4 regions of the Brevibacillus sp. genome follow, and region 3 is predicted to be linked to each of the others. Evidence: riboswitches for the same ligand, from Rfam matches in the RefSeq annotation. Region 3 holds a riboswitch; each other region holds the start of a gene.
What was found. A riboswitch is a leader RNA that binds a small molecule or an ion and turns the genes downstream of it on or off. The one in region 3 is predicted to bind cobalamin.

Region 1 (3,945 bases), on a different contig from region 3:
TCCGATCATCGTGACAGGGACGATGGGGATTGCTACTGCGATCATTGAAGCGGCGGCACTCGGCTTCCTTGGACTCGGTGCGCAGCCACCGGAGCCTGAGTGGGGGAAAATGCTTTCCGATTCCCGTCAATACATTCAAAAAGCGCCGTGGACGGTTATTTTTCCCGGACTGTCGATCATGTTGACCGTACTTGGCTTCAACCTGATTGGCGACGGCTTGCGGGATGCGCTTGATCCACGGATGAAAAATTAGTTGTAGTGCGAAGGGCAGTAGGGACACAAGCGTCCAGGCTGCCCCTTTTTTCGCGTCTGCTGGCTTATTTTCTTTGGGCATATGCTGGAGGATTCATGAGAGAATTTTCCGCTTCTCTCTTCTTTTTTAGGCAGGAAAATGGTATTCTCAGGGGTAGAATATTGTCGAAAGAGAAGGTGACGCAGTTGTTCCAGGAGCGTATTTCGAAGCTGCACGATTTTTTGGCAAACCATGAGTTAGACGCGGTATTGATCACTTCTCCCAAGCATGTTTACTATTTGACCGGGTTTTTTACTGATCCGCACGAGCGTTTTATGGGGCTGATCATTCCGGCCCAAGGCGAGCCTTCGCTGATTGTGCCTGCCCTTGATCGGGAAGCGGCGGCAGCAGCATCGTTTGTTCAGACGATTCTTACACATACGGATACGGACAATCCGTACGAGATTCTCAAGCAGGCGTTGCCAGCGGGCTTGTCCAAGCTGGGCATCGAGAAAAGCCACATGACGGTAGAACGCTTCGAAGCCATGGGACAAGCCGTCGGTGCGCAGAGCTACACCGATGTGGAAGAACCGCTTCGTGAAATGCGCCTGATCAAATCGGCAGATGAAGTTGCCCGTTTGAAAAATGCGGTTCAACTGATCGAAGATACGCTTGGCGAGACGTTGAAAAAATTCAAAGTCGGTCAGACCGAAATGGAGATTGTCGCGGAGCTGGAATTTCAGATGAAGCGTCTGGGAGCAGATGGCCCATCCTTTTCCACGATGGTACTGGCAGGCGAAAAATCGGCATTGCCGCATGGAACGCCAGGTTCGCGCCAGGTGCAGGAAGGCGATTTGCTGCTGTTTGACATCGGGGTAGCAGCTGATGGTTACGTTTCGGATATTACCCGCACGTTTGCCGTCGGGGAAGTCAGCGAACAACTGCGCGAAATTTACGAGACAGTGCTTGCGGCGAATGAGGCGGCGATTGCAGAGGTTCGTCCAGGCGTGACTTTTGCCCATCTCGACAAGACCGCTCGCGACTTGATTGCCGCGCGAGGCTATGGCGAATACTTCATGCACCGACTGGGACACGGTTTGGGCATGGATGTGCACGAATATCCGTCCGTACATGGTCAAAATCAGGAAACGCTTCGCCCGGGCATGGTGTTCACCATCGAGCCAGGCGTTTACGTACCGGGAGTAGGCGGCGTGCGCATTGAAGACGATGTGCTCGTAACCGAATCAGGCGTGGAAGTATTGAGCAAGTTCCCGAAACAATTGACTGTGATTGGCTAACGATCACGAAACACACAATTTCATATGAATCTGATGGTGCTGGCTGGAATCGTTTGGTTCCGCCAGCTTAATAGGGAAGTCCGGTGAAAATCCGGCGCGGTCCCGCCACTGTAAACGAGGAGTGCCTAGTACGCAGCAACCACTGTTTTTCGCGAGACGAAAAATGGGAAGGGAACTAGGCATGTTGATTCGTGAGCCAGGAGACCTGCCATGAGATCATTTGCAATCGACCCACGAGGATGGGACAGATGTAGAAGCAATCTTTAGAAAAGGCGCTCCACAAACGCTGGCTCTATAGATATGTCTGCGTATGTCGAGCACCTCCCGATTGGAAAACTGGGAGGTGCTTTTTTCTATGGGTATCATCGTGGCAGCAACACGTGGAGAGGGGGAGATGCCATTTCCTGTATTGCCAAACGGAGCGGCTTTCCGTATAGTGTAGATGTAATTCGTAACAATTACGATTTGCATAGCAATTGTTTTCATCGTACAGAGAACATGAAAAGAAGAGAGGGTAACAAAACAAATGAATAAAACACCTAAGAAAAAGAAGGCCTTGCAAGGATTTTGGTTCGCGTCTGTGACTGCAATCATGCTGCTCATGTCTGCGTGTGGTTCCGCAACACCGGCAGCTCCTGAACAAGCTGCTACCAAGCCAGGCTCGGAGCAAGCTGCCCAGCCTGCCGCTGGCGAAAACAAGCCAGTGACAATCGTCAACAACGGCATCGAAATGACTTATCCGGAAGCACCAAAACGCGCTGTCACCATGAACCAGCACGTGACGGAAATTATGCTCGCTCTCGGTCTGGCTGACAAAATGGCCGGGACTGCGTATTTGGACGATCAAATTTTGCCTGAGTTGAAAGCTGACTACGACAGAGTGCCTGTGCTGTCCGACAAGTACCCGACGAAAGAAGTGCTGATGGCTGCCAACCCTGACTTTGTGTATGCAGGCTGGAAAAGCGCCTTTGGCGATAAAGGTGTAGGCTCGATGGAGGAGTTGGAGAAAGCAGGGGTCAAATCGTACCTGCAAGAGTCTTCCAACAAGCCGGGCCCGACTATTGACGACGTATTCGCTGACATTGCAAACATCGGCCGCATTTTCCGCGTGGAAGACAAGGCGAACGAACTGATTGGCAAAATGAAAGCGGAAATGGAACAAACGACAAGCAAAATCGGTACCGTGGACAAGCCGCTCAGCGTGTTTGTGTACGATAGCGGAGAAGATCAGCCGTTCACAGCTGCAAACAACTACATGACTGCCCTGATCAAGGCGGCAGGCGGCAAAAACGTGTTTGACGACATTCAAAAAGGCTGGGCAACCGTGAGCTGGGAAGAAGTCGTGAACCGCAAGCCTGACGTTATCGTTGTCGTGGATTACGGCGACAAAACGATTGATCAGAAGAAAGAGTTTTTGCTCGCCAAAAAGGAACTGGCTGACTTGCCAGCGATTCAAAACAAACGTTTGATTGTATTGCCATTGTCCGCAGCTTCCGAAGGGGTACGCGCACCGATCGCGCTGAAAATCCTCGGCGAAGGACTGTACCCGGATAAATTCAAATAAAGAACGGCTGCTTAATTAAGGAGGGAACGGCCCTGCATAAGATCAAGATGCCCTTCATCATCGTTGCCCTGCTGATCGGGTTGCTCGTCTCGATTACGTTTGCGGTAACACTCGGCTCGGTGGAAATCAAACCAGCGACAGTATGGAAAATTGCCTTATCGAATCTTCCGCTGACCAATCAGTGGATCGAAGTGGATTGGTCAAAAGGAGAGCAGACAATTATCTGGGATATTCGGTTTCCCCGCGTCCTGTTGGGGGCAGTTGTCGGGGCTGGTCTATCTGTTGTGGGGGTTGCGATTCAGTCTCTCGTTCGCAACTCCCTGGCAGATCCGTACATATTAGGCGTTTCCTCGGGAGCATCGGCTGGAGCGACTTTGGTGATTTTGTTCGGAGCATTCAGCATGTACGGACAATTCGCCCTGTCGTTTGGCGCTTTCACAGGGGCGCTTGTCTCGATCCTGCTTATTTTTACTTTGTCGCGAATCGGCGGGCAAAACTCGACCGTGCGCTTGCTCATGGCGGGGATTGCCATTTCTGCGATTTTGTCGGCGATTACGAGTCTGATCATTTTTTCTGCGCCAAACGAACACGGCATCCGCTCGGTGTTGTTCTGGATGAGCGGCAGTCTCGCGGGCGGCAAGTGGGAGTATTTGACCATCCCGACATTGATCGTGGTCATTTGTCTGATCGTGCTGCTGGCGCAGTATCGTTCGTTGAATGCGATGCTGATGGGCGAGGAGTCTGCCGGGACGCTTGGGGTCAACACGGTGCAATTTCGCAAGCTGCTGTTGGTCATTACGGCCCTGCTCACGGGAGTCATCGTCTCGATCAGCGGAGCGATCGGATTTGTC
Region 2 (3,945 bases), on a different contig from region 3:
AAACAGTTGCCCAATGGCCACCCCCGCCAAAAGCAGTACGGTCGTCGAGCTGTTTTTGAGCTTGGCGATGCCGTAGACCGCGCCCACAGCGAGACAGCCAAACACAAAGGCATTAAGAGCGATCATCCACTGTCCACTCGAAACGAGGTTGATGCCAAACACACTCGTCCCGGCCACGATCGCCAATGCTGCTCCAAAAGCCGCTCCGCTCGATACGCCGAGCGTAAAAGGGTCTGCCAGCGGATTGCGCAAAATCGCCTGCATAATCGCACCGGCACATGCCAGCGAAACTCCTGTAATGATCGACATGACCATGCGCGGCAGCCGAATCTCGTATACGATGTAGGCGGTCATCTCATCGGAAGCGCGTCCGGACAAAATAGCCAAAAGCTCAGGCAACGCAACTTCTACAGCCCCTTGACTGACTGCGTAAAGCGTCAGCAACACCAGCAGGAGGAAAAGGCTTGTCAAAACGAGCAGCTTGCTTTTCACGCTCCCGTGATAGATGGCCTGGATCGGTCGCTGCACTGGCTTGCTCAGCGGTTGTCCTTGGCTGTCATTGAACATCTTTGAACGAATAGTGCCAAATGCCTTGGTATGGCACGCCTAACCATTTTTCAAAATACTCTTTGGCATACTGCTCGGGATCGATATCCTGGAATTTATCCGGGTACAAATATTTGGCTAGTTGGAGATTGCCGATATACCGCTTGTCCGATCCGACAAAGTTGGTGTAGAAAAAGTAAATGTCTTTGCTTTGCCCCGCCTTGAGCCGCGAAACAGATGTCGTGCTCATAATATGGCGCAGCGCTTCCTCAAACGGCTTCGTATCCTTCACATTGTAGCCACCCAGCCAGGTGCCGTGCAGGGTAATGACCTCCGGGTTGCGCTTGAGCACATATTCCTCGTCGACCATGATCGTAGTCGACGCCTCCGCCGGATTCCATTGCAAGTCGGCAGCGTCTTTCCCGCCAGCCAGAATCGTCGCGTAGCCTTCCCCTACTCCTGGCTTCCCGTCCAACGACTGGCTGGGGAAAATCCGGTAGCCCCCGTTCGTATTGAGAAATCCGGCTGACAAGGCAAGCACCTGTTTTTTGTCTTCCTCCTTGATGCCTGCCACCCGGTCCGCTAACAGCTTTTCAATCGAATGCTTCCAGGCGAGAAATTCGTCTGCCTTGTCCGATTTATCAAAAATTTTTCCGAGCAGCTTCAGCTCCTCATCCATCTGTTCCGGCAAATAGTTGTTCATTCGCACGACTTTGATTCCGGCTGGCTCCAGCTTTTCCTCCAGCGTCTTGTCTGGGCGATTCGTATAGGCGAAGACGATTTGCGGCTTCAAGCTGATGATTTGCTCCAGATTGATCTGCTTCGTTTCCCCCACATCCGGCTTGCTGTCAAATCCGAGGTACGGGTTATTTTTGACCGTCGTGTCGCCTGTAGCCAGCACGTACTGCTCGGCTCCCAGCAGCTTGATCGCTTCTGCCGTGTTGCGATTGAGCACGACCACCCGCTCTACTGGTAGCTTTACCGTGATCGCAGTCCCTGCGGAATCTTGAAAAGCAAGCTCCTGCTTTTCCTGCGGCACCGCCTGTTCAGTTTTCTGTTCCGCAGGCGTTGACGATGACGGTGAAGCAGCAGAGCAGCCAGTCACGACCAAAAAAATCGTGAGCAGGCCAAACAGCCATGCTTTGCCGATCCAGCTTTTCCGGTTCTTTTGCAGCATCGTTTCCACTCCCTATCTTTTTGTGATCAATAGAAAAGCCCCGTCCCGCCGGACGAGGCAAACGTGTAGAAGTAATCAGTCGACATCATGAATAAATAGACACAAGCTGTCGCAGCTTCTTCCTACACCTCACCTTTTCCGCGAAGGATTACGGGTGTGACAAACTAGGTAGGTCTCCTGGCTTTTGGCTCATCGCGCTCTTTCGTCTTCCCCGATGGTTATGCTCCACACCGAGTGACATGTTGGAAAGAGAACTCACCAATTACAGTGGCGGGACCGCTCGGGATTTTCACCCGATTCCCTGTTACCCCTTGCTCTCGCAAAGGCACCTAGCTGCCTGCTATTCTTGGCTGATTATACCATTATTTTCATAGGGAGGGGGGACCGTAAAAACAAATCGGCCGCTTCCTTCCCTTTTTTGCCTTCGCCCGAAAAAAATCCGCCGTTCTCAGGTGGTCGTATGGTTGTCGTATGCGATTATGGCCCGGTGCTTTCAGCAGTTTTAGGCAGTCGGCTCCACTTCATCCGCCACAGGCGTGCCAAACTGCTCTCCCCATTTGATCAAGTATTCAATCACGGGACGCAGTGCCTCTCCCCGCTCTGTCAGCTCGTACTCCACCTTTGGCGGAACGACCGGGTACACATGCCGCAGCACAATCCCCGACTCTTCCAGCTCCCGCAGCTGTTCCGCGAGCATTTTGTGATTCACGCCCATGATGTTTTTCTTCAGCTCACCGTACCGCTTTTTCCCGTTCAGCAGCTGGCAAATAATCGTCGTTTTCCATCTTCCTGCAAGAATGGAAACAGACAGCTCGATCGGACACTGAAACTGTTTGCCGTTTATTTGATAAATCACCTGTTGGTTCCCCATGGTTCTCACTTCCCTTTTGGTAAGTATTCAACGAAAAAGTGCGTACTTACTTTTTTACAGTGTATTCGGTAAGATCACTTTTGTAAAACACGATTTCAAGGAGGCCCTCATGGAAAAATTCGTTCAGGTTGGTCCCATAAACGTCGCATATGCAGTAGAAGGAAGCGGGCCTGCCGTGCTGTTGATCCACGGTACAGGAGGCAGTTACGAAGGCACGTGGGGCAATCTCGGCAAGGCGCTGGCACCTGACTTTACCGTCATCACCCCCAATTACAGCGGCTCGGGCAAAACGCAAGACGACCGCGAGCGGCTGGAGCTGGACGATCTGGTCGAGCAAAATGTGCAGGCAGTTATGCAGGAAGGCTTTACGCACTTTCATGTCGTAGGCTACTCGCTCGGCGCTGTCGTAGCAACGGCCATCGCCGCCAAATACCCGGAGCGAGTCCAATCGGTGACAGCGATCGCGGGCTGGGTAGAAAGCGATCTCGCTGTCGCCTATCAGTTCGATCTGTGGCAAAAGCTGTTCCGCCAGGATCGGGAGCTGTTCGCCCAATTCGCCATCCACACTGGCCTCAGCCCGGCGTTTTACAGCTCGTTTCAAACGTTGGAGCAGTTGCATGAGTTTACCGCCAATTTGGCTGCGACACTTGCCGAAGGTACTGGCAAACAGGCCGAACTTGACACTCGCATCAACCTGCGGCCTTTGCTTGGCAAAGTCACTGCCCCAGCACTGGCCATCGGCTTGACTTACGATCGCATGGTGCCTGTGGAGCAGACAAGGGAAATGGCCGCTCTCCTGCCTGACGCGCGCTACCACGAGATCGCTTCAGGGCACCTGGTACTGTGGGAGCAGGAGGCAGAGCTGATCGAAACCGTCCTGTCCTTTGTCCGTTCTACCCGATGACTTCCCCAAAATAACTTACCTTATCTGGAGGATAACATGATCCAAAAAGAACAGATTTTGCAAGCATACGAAACCAGACACGCCACTAAAGAATTTGCCGCAGACAAAACGGTTGCACAAGAAGACTTCGCTTTCATTATGGAAACGGCTCGCCTTTCTCCCAGCTCATTCGGTTTTGAGCCTTGGAACTTTCTCGTCGTGCAAAACCGCGCTCTGCGCGACAAGCTGTCTGTCGTTTCCTGGGGAGCGCAAAAGCAACTGGCTACAGCGAGTCATTTTGTCATCATCCTGGCGCGTACCAAGCAAGAGATGGCGGCTGATTCCGACTACGTAATGAACCAGATGAAAAACGTGCAGCTTTTGCCGGAAAACGTCATCACCGCGAAAAGCGCCATGTACGACAAATTTTTGAAGCAAGATTTTGAGCTGTTTGCAGACGAGCGCGTC
Region 3 (3,945 bases):
ATTCCGGTGTCTGCGGCAAATAGTTGACGGTAGTCCATGTTTGCGTATCGATTAAATTGACGAGGGCCATCAAGTACAGGCAAAGGATGATCGGGGCGAGGAGTAGATGCCGGACGGTTTTTCCTGATCGCAAAAGAAGCCACTGGGACAGCGACATCTGTCTGATCCGTCTATTGATGAAAAACAGGGCGTATGCCCAAACGGCAAAGGGGATGGCGCCAATAATGACGCTCAGCCAGGCATCGCGCCCAGCTTTGCTGAGCAGCAGAGGAATAAGGGTAACATGGTTGGTTATTCCGATTGAGAGCATCATGACCATGATCGCTTGGCCAATCCCGATTTTTCCGTCTGCTTTCATGAAACATACGTCCCCTTTTAAATCGCTGGTTTTGTTATAGTTTGTCTGCTCGACTGGAAATATGTATCGCGTATAAAGGTTAGCCCACGAGAAACAAAGTGTGGTATTCTACAATGAGGTAAAAATGGAGTAAGGAGTGCAGCCGGGATGTATAAGCTCATAAGAAAATATCTGTTCCAGATGGATACGGAAGAGATTCATGAAAAAACGGTTGGTGCCTTGAAGCTGATGGAAGATTCTGCTCCGGGAAAAAGCTTGCTCAGAATGATGTTCCAGTTGAAGGACGAGCGTCTGGCGACAAAGCTGTGGGGAATGACTTTTCCCAATCCGGTAGGACTCGCCGCCGGTTTTGACAAAAATGCCGAAGTATATCATGCGCTCGGTGCGCTCGGGTTCGGCTTTGTGGAAATCGGGACTTTGACGCCGCAGGGACAGCCTGGCAATCCGAGGCCCCGCTTGTTCCGTTTGCCTGAACACGAAGCAGTGATCAACCGAATGGGCTTCAACAACCACGGTGCGTATTTGGCTTCGCAGCATCTGGTAGATTACGCTTATTCCGATGTTCCGATCGGGATCAATATTGGCAAAAACAAAGTCACTCCTAATGAGGAAGCGGCTTCTGACTATATCAAGTGTCTGGACATGCTCTATGCGTACGGCCATTATTTCGTCATTAACATCAGCTCGCCGAACACGCCGAATTTGCGCGACTTGCAGGAGACAGAAAGCATGCGCCAGCTGGTGCGGGCGATACGCGAGAAAGCGGCTGAGCTGGAAGCGCGCGGCATTCAGAAAAAACCGATTTTGCTCAAAGTAGCTCCAGACATGTCTGACGAGCATATGCGCGATGTCGTGCAAGGGGCTGTGGCGGAAGGCATTTCCGGGATTATTGCCACCAATACGACACTGTCGCGGGAAGCTGTTCAAGGGCATCGGTACGCCGAGGAAGCGGGCGGTTTGAGCGGAAAGCCGCTGACAGAGCGATCGACAGCGTGGGTGAAAGAGATTTATCAGGAAGTCGGAGGCAAAGTGCCGATTATCGGTGTCGGAGGCATTTTTACCGGAGAAGACGCCTATCAGAAAATACGCGCGGGCGCCAGCCTGGTTCAGGTTTATACTGGCATGATTTATCAAGGGCCTGGCATTTCGAAGCAGATCAACAAGCAATTGCTCAAGCTGATGCAGCGGGACGGCTTTTCCCACATCAGCGAAGCGGTTGGCGTGGACGCGAAAGCGTAGAATCAAAAACGTAGAACCAAAAACAAGGCTCGTGCAGTCAATGACATTCGCCAAAAGGTCATCGGTTGCAGGAGCCTTTTGATAATAAGCTTTACGCTGGATTGGGCGATTGAGTATAATAATGTAGGACAAGCAAGAACTGTCAAACAATTGGATATTGTCGGCAATAGGTGCCTTTGTGTGCATAAGCACGAAGGGTAACAGGGAATCGGGTGAAAGTCCCGAGCGGTCCCGCCACTGTAATCAGGGAGTTCTCTTTGATGAAGTTCCACTCATATTCATATGGGGAAGGACAAAGAGCGCATCGATCTGAAAGCCAGGAGACCTACCTACTTGCCACACCCTGGAGACCTTCGCGGAAAGGAGCGGTGAATACGGAGCAATTGGACAGAAGTTCATGTCTATTGTTTTGTGCGCATACCTCGTCTGCTATCGGATGGGGCTTTTTTGATTGGAAAAAACGGTAAAAAGAACAGCAAAGGAGGAGAAGTTGCCTTGAATCGATCACGCTTTGTCTCGACCTGTTTATTGATTGCGGGCTTTGTTCTTTATTTTCTCGTAAATGAACCGCAAACTTCTTACGCGATGCACATTATGGAAGGGTATTTGCCGCTGTCGTGGGCGTTGTTCTGGTGGGTAGTATTTATTCCGTTCTTCATTCTTGGCATTCGTTCGTTAAACAAAATCGTCAAAGAACACCCGCAAATGAAGCTGCTTATTGGCGTATCAGGTGCCTTTGCTTTCGTGCTGTCTGCTTTGAAAATTCCTTCGGTGACGGGAAGCAGCTCCCATCCTACCGGAACAGGACTTGGGGCGATCATGTTCGGCCCGTGGGTGATGTCTGTGCTGGGCAGTCTGGTGCTGTTGTTCCAAGCCTTGCTGTTGGCGCATGGCGGATTGACCACGCTTGGCGCCAACGCCGTTTCGATGGCGGTTGTCGGGCCGATGGTGGCTTACGGGGTGTACCGCCTGATTGTCCGTGCCAACGGAGGACAACGTTTGGCTGTCTTCGCTGCGGCAGCTCTTGCTGACCTGGCGACTTATGTAGTGACATCTGTTCAGTTGGCGCTGGCTTTTCCGGCTGAGTCTGGCGGGGTATTGGCTTCTTTCGCCAAGTTCGCTGGCATTTTTGCCATCACACAAATTACGTTGGCGATCAGCGAGGGGCTTCTGACCGTGCTCGTCTGGAACTGGCTTCAATCTTACAATGCAAAAGAGCTGGCGGAGCTGCGCTTGCTGAAACGGGAGGAATCGCTGTGAAAAAAGGAATGAACTGGCTGCTGCTCCTGGGTGTCGTCGTGCTTGCGATCGTGCCGTTGCTTTTGGTGCAGGACTCGGAGTTCGGCGGAGCGGACGGAGCGGCAGAGGAAGCGATCAAGGAGATTGCCCCTGCGTACGAGCCGTGGTTCCAGCCGCTGCTTGAACCGCCAGGAGGCGAGACGGAGAGCTTGCTGTTTGCCGTGCAAGCGGCATTGGGAGCGGGCATTGTCGGCTATGCGATGGGCTTGTACAAAGGTCGGCTGGATAAAAACAAAAAATGAACTGGCAGCAGCTTGACTCTCTTTCGTATCAAAACCGTCTGAGATTTTTGCCGCCGGAACACAAGCTTCTGTTTGCGAGCGCGTTGATTTTGCTCGTTTTGACAGGACATGAGTGGTTGCAAATGGCGATTTGCATTTGGATGGGAGTATGGGTGATCGGATATGCCCGTATTCCCGTCCGTTTCTATTTCGGATTTCTTCTTTTGTCTCTCTCGTTCTTTGTTTTGGGTTTGCCTGCACTTCTGTTGGAAGCGACAAGGGCGGAGACAGCTCCTGTGACTCAGATGGCAGTGGCGTGGCATGTCGGCCCTTATTTGATTTACGTTCCAGCGAGCGCCATCAGCAAGGTGTGGGTGCTGTTTTGGCGAACGATGGCCAGCCTTGCCTGCTTTTCCTTTATTTTGTTTACGGTGCCGTTTGCCGAGATTTTGCAGGTGTTGCGCAAGCTGCGGCTTCCGGTCATCGTTACGGATTTGCTGATGATTATGTACCGCTTTATTTTCGTGTTGCTCGGCGTCTCCCATCAGTTGTGGATTGCTCAGCGCTCGCGTGGCGGGCACCGGGGATTTCGCGCGACGATGCGCGACATCGGCGGTCTGGCTGCCCAGCTGTTCGTCAGGGCGATGCGCAAATACGATGCGTTGTACAAAGGGATGGCAGCCAGAGGCTTCGGGGAAAGCTTGCAGGTGCTTTCTTTGCATAGTCATTCCCGCTCCAGACGATATGAATGGGAGTCGATAGCAGGCTGTGTTCTGCTGATTTTGCTGGAGTGGTGGACAGGGGGATAATGCTTTGACATCATGGCTG
Region 4 (3,945 bases), on a different contig from region 3:
AAATGCATTCATCCTTTGATCCTCCACGGGATTCCGGCCATTACCGCGTAGACGGCATCCGCCTGCCGTGCACTCTGTTGATTGACATCCCCGAGCACATCGGCGAACCATCTGCCCAGCCGATTCATCGCCACTCCGCCCAAGCCGACCTCGCTGGTGACTGCGATCACTTTTTGCGGGGAGCGGCTGACGAGGGCAAGCCACGCCTCCAGTTCCTGCAAAAGCGCTTCGGTATGCTCCTGGCTGCGCCACTGCGCTTCCTCGACGCTCATCAGCCGATTGCTCACCCATGTCGACAAGCAATCAATCAGCACGACCCCGTAGCCTGATGCAACGCTCTCGTAGTCGCAAAGCCGCTCCCCTACCTCGACGCTTCCCCATTGACTTGGACGGCGCTCTTTGTGCCGCTCGATCCGCTGCTTCATCTCTTCGTCCCAGGCTTGCCCCGTTGCTACGTAAAGAACTCGCTCGCCAGCCTGTTCGGCCAGCTCTTCGGCAAAGCGGCTCTTGCCGGAGCGAACGCCGCCTGTCACCAACACCAGACTCAACGCTTGCCGCCCCTTTCATCCCGCACCTCGCGCAAGACCGCCATCAGGCGAGCATTTTCCGCACTTCCGCGAACCGCGATGCGCGCGTCATGGGCAGTCAGTCCGGGATACATCGCGCAATTGCGGATCAGCACCCCTTTTTTGCCAAGCCATTCTTGCAACTGGGCCGCCGGCAGCTCCCCCGGCGAGCGAACGAGCAAGAAGTTCGCCTCTCCCGGCCACACTTGCCATCCCAGCTCCTTGCCGACGAAGTCGAGCAATTTGGCCCGCTCTTCGGCGATCAGGCTGCGGGTTTTTCGCTCGTACTCCTGCTCCATCAGGCACAGTTCCCCCGCCAAAAGGGCCAGCGCATTCACGCTCCAACTCACTTGCTTTTGCCGCATGTTGGCGATCACGTCTGGATGGGCGATCGCGTATCCCAGACGCAGGCCGGGAATCGCATACATTTTCGTCATCGACCGCATCAAAATGACCCGCGGAAAGCTCTCCAGGCGACTCGCCAGCGTAAACTGCCGTTCTTCCGCCACGAAATCGAGAAAAGCTTCGTCCACGACCAGCCAGGTGCCTGTCTCTGCCGCCCAGTCCGCCATTTGCAACAGCTCCTGCGGCTCGTACAAGATCCCGGTCGGGTTGTTCGGCGAGCCGACAAATACGAGATCAGCCTGTTCAAACAGCTTGTACAGCTCGGCGCGATCCGGCTTGTAGCCGTTCTCTGCTTTTCCGTAGCAACCAATGACACGCGCGCCAAACTGCTCGGAAAGCTCTGCATATTCCGAAAAGCACGGATACACGACGCCGACTGTCTCTGGTTGCAGCCCGAGAATCGCCAAAGCCATCGCTTCCGCCGCTCCATTGGCTGGCAAAAGACATGCTTCCGGCAGTCCGAGACGCTTCGCCAGCGCCTTGCGAAACTCGCGGTGTCCCGGGTCCGGATAGCGCAACACCGCAGACAGCGAATCCAGCAGCATGTCCCTGACCCGTTCCGGCATGCCGAGCGGATTGATATTGGCGCTGAAATCGAGAAACTCTCCAGGCTTTACGCCAAAGCGTTGCGAGGCGGTCAGCAAGTCGCCACCGTGACCATACGTTTCCAGCACGTTCATTAAAATTCTACCCCCAGCACTGCTGGTATTCCTTCGTCATAGTAATGCTTGAGCGGCTTCATTTCTGTCACCAGATCAGCCATGTCCATCACTTCCTGCTTGGCGCTCCGCCCCGTCACGACCAGATGCACATGGCTCGGCCTGTTTTGAATCGCTTCCAAAACATCCGAAAGCGGCAGCACATCGTCAATGGGAAAACGGTCGATCGCCAGCGCGTTGTTCAGCTCGTCCAAAATCACGACGTCATACGCTCCCGAAGACAGCTTTTCCCGGGCAAAAGTCCACGCCTCCTTGAGCGCTTCCCGATGCTCCTCTGGCGTCTTCGTCCACGTAAAGCCTACGCCCTTTTGCACGATCTCGATGCCGAGCTTGTCAAAAATGATTTTCTCTCCATACGTCCGCTCAGGCGACTTGATGAACTGAATCATAATCACCTTTTTCCCCCGCCCGGTCGCCCGTACAGCCAGGCCCACCGCTGCTGTCGTCTTTCCTTTTCCGTCTCCGGTATAGACCAAAAACAGTCCACGTTTATTGCTCACAACGCACACCCCCAGATTGAAGTGAAGACCTTGCTGTCATTTTGACCCTACATACTTTTCAGGGCCCCCGTCAGTTACCTAAAAAAGGATAGTTTTCTCCAGCCCTTTTCAGGTACTTTTCGGGGACCCCATTGTCCAGTCCAAAAAGTGTCAGCGATTGCTTGTCAGGCGCACAAAAAAACGCTTTGTTTTCCAAAATCTAGAAGGAAAACAAAGCGCGGATAGCTGACAAAAACAATCCTCACCTCTTCCTTTGACCCGAAGGAAAACAGTGCATACACCAAAACAGGCAGGTTTCCTGGCTCAAGGATCATCACTCTTCTTCTCCTTCCCGCCTCGTAGTGGGGCAGTGGATGGCGCCGTTGCCAGGAAGAAGAGCTACTCTTTTACAGTGGCGGGACCGCGTTGGCATTTCACCAAACTTCCCTTTTAACCCTGTCTTTCACGAAATAAGCACTCGCAAAAACACAAGGACCTGTTTTCTATCCTATTCAAATGTCGTTCATTCATTTCAATAACACTCACTTGTTTTAATAATAGCAAATGCTACCGTGGATTCAAGCAAAAGCTGCAAATCGGAGAGGGGAAATGGAAAAACACGGAAAATCCGAGGGAGCGATTCTTGCAAACAACGAAAAAAGCCAGCCTGAGCTGACTTTTAAACTTCCCATCATTAACCAGCGAGGAAATCAGCCAAGATCACTTCCATGTCAAACGGGGTAATCCCCTCTTCCATGGAAAAAACCGTGTCTGCTTCCTCCATCCGGTCGGTAATCGTCCCTCTCGCCTGTGCGTGCAGGGTGAACAGCTCGTGCAAGGTCGGTTTCACAAGTGTCGTCAGCGCGCGGCCCATCCATTCGATGCCGCCGCCATTTGCCTCTACGTTGTTGACAAAGCGCGGATGCGAACGCAGCGCGATGTCCGTCCAAATGACTTTTCGCTCTGCCAGATCGAGAATGACCGGGAGGCAGATCGTCGAACGGGCAGCGATGTCGGCTTTATCCTGAACTGTCAACGGTTCAAAAACTTCGCCGGACTCGGGCTGACTGCGGATCATCCAGCCTGCGAAGCACTCCGGCAAATCGCAATACGGCTGGCTCGTAAACGAGTTCAGTGACATCACGACATAGCGCCCGCCGTATCGAAGCACTGACTCGATATCGACATCGATGAACTCGCACGCTCCGTTCGGCGCCTGTACGACATCGCCGCTATGGCAGGCGCGATACTTCGCGGACCGCAAATTGGTGTAGGACACATGCTCCATGTACGTCCACTTCTCGTCATACAGGACAGCGGACAAATCGATATCTACCCGCCCGGTAGGGACATCGTTGACGATCCCTTCCTTCCACCAGGTGAAAAAGCGGATCGTGCTCCCCTCGGGGATCGGCAGTCTGGAGCCGCGCGCTATCGTGCGCAACGCCTTGCTTGCCGATCTTTGGGAAAAAGGCACCAGTTGCTCGTGCAATTGCGGGTCGATATAAACTTTTCCGAGAGTAGGCAAGGCAGAAAAGCGCCGAATCAATACCTCGCGACATATCCCGGCTGCACGCGCGCGCTGTTCATCCGCCAGCTGCGGAAGCATATTGGGGATCGCCTGTACTTTTGCCACTTCTCCTTTTGGAAAGAACGTTCGCCACTCACCGTATCGCTCCCGCTTGTCAAAGTGATTCATCACCTGCAAAAGGACGGGGGTCGATACAGAAGTCGCTATCTGCTCAAAGGAGCGCAACACCTGATCGCCCGCTTCCG

Region 1: it holds a riboswitch for cobalamin, as region 3 does, so the genes downstream of both, DEP07_RS00400 (ABC transporter substrate-binding protein) here and DEP07_RS14240 (energy-coupling factor ABC transporter permease) in region 3, are expected to answer to the same signal.
Region 2: it holds a riboswitch for cobalamin, as region 3 does, so the genes downstream of both, DEP07_RS22870 (ABC transporter substrate-binding protein) here and DEP07_RS14240 (energy-coupling factor ABC transporter permease) in region 3, are expected to answer to the same signal.
Region 4: it holds a riboswitch for cobalamin, as region 3 does, so the genes downstream of both, cobO (cob(I)yrinic acid a,c-diamide adenosyltransferase) here and DEP07_RS14240 (energy-coupling factor ABC transporter permease) in region 3, are expected to answer to the same signal.

The regions. Positions count from the first base shown of each region.
Region 1 covers NZ_DOTK01000003.1:10,601-14,545, forward strand. Annotated here, with positions in the region: gene DEP07_RS00390 (ABC transporter permease) at 1-253, shown strand, start outside; gene DEP07_RS00395 (M24 family metallopeptidase) at 439-1,530, shown strand; cobalamin riboswitch at 1,548-1,757, shown strand; gene DEP07_RS00400 (ABC transporter substrate-binding protein) at 2,057-3,094, shown strand; gene DEP07_RS00405 (FecCD family ABC transporter permease) at 3,142-3,945, shown strand, end outside.
Region 2 covers NZ_DOTK01000078.1:38,129-42,073, forward strand. Annotated here, with positions in the region: gene DEP07_RS22865 (FecCD family ABC transporter permease) at 1-528, opposite strand, end outside; gene DEP07_RS22870 (ABC transporter substrate-binding protein) at 557-1,723, opposite strand; cobalamin riboswitch at 1,874-2,071, opposite strand; gene DEP07_RS22875 (winged helix-turn-helix transcriptional regulator) at 2,226-2,594, opposite strand; gene DEP07_RS22880 (alpha/beta fold hydrolase) at 2,704-3,498, shown strand; gene DEP07_RS22885 (NAD(P)H-dependent oxidoreductase) at 3,538-3,945, shown strand, end outside.
Region 3 covers NZ_DOTK01000045.1:188,277-192,221, reverse strand. Annotated here, with positions in the region: gene DEP07_RS14250 (GerAB/ArcD/ProY family transporter) at 1-358, opposite strand, end outside; gene DEP07_RS14245 (quinone-dependent dihydroorotate dehydrogenase) at 506-1,597, shown strand; cobalamin riboswitch at 1,749-1,944, shown strand; gene DEP07_RS14240 (energy-coupling factor ABC transporter permease) at 2,093-2,857, shown strand; gene DEP07_RS14235 (energy-coupling factor ABC transporter substrate-binding protein) at 2,854-3,138, shown strand; gene cbiQ (cobalt ECF transporter T component CbiQ) at 3,135-3,926, shown strand; gene DEP07_RS14225 (energy-coupling factor ABC transporter ATP-binding protein) at 3,931-3,945, shown strand, end outside.
Region 4 covers NZ_DOTK01000025.1:36,140-40,084, reverse strand. Annotated here, with positions in the region: gene cobS (adenosylcobinamide-GDP ribazoletransferase) at 1-12, opposite strand, end outside; gene cobU (bifunctional adenosylcobinamide kinase/adenosylcobinamide-phosphate guanylyltransferase) at 9-539, opposite strand; gene cobD (threonine-phosphate decarboxylase CobD) at 545-1,651, opposite strand; gene cobO (cob(I)yrinic acid a,c-diamide adenosyltransferase) at 1,651-2,190, opposite strand; cobalamin riboswitch at 2,462-2,683, opposite strand; gene DEP07_RS05350 (TerD family protein) at 2,864-3,945, opposite strand, start outside.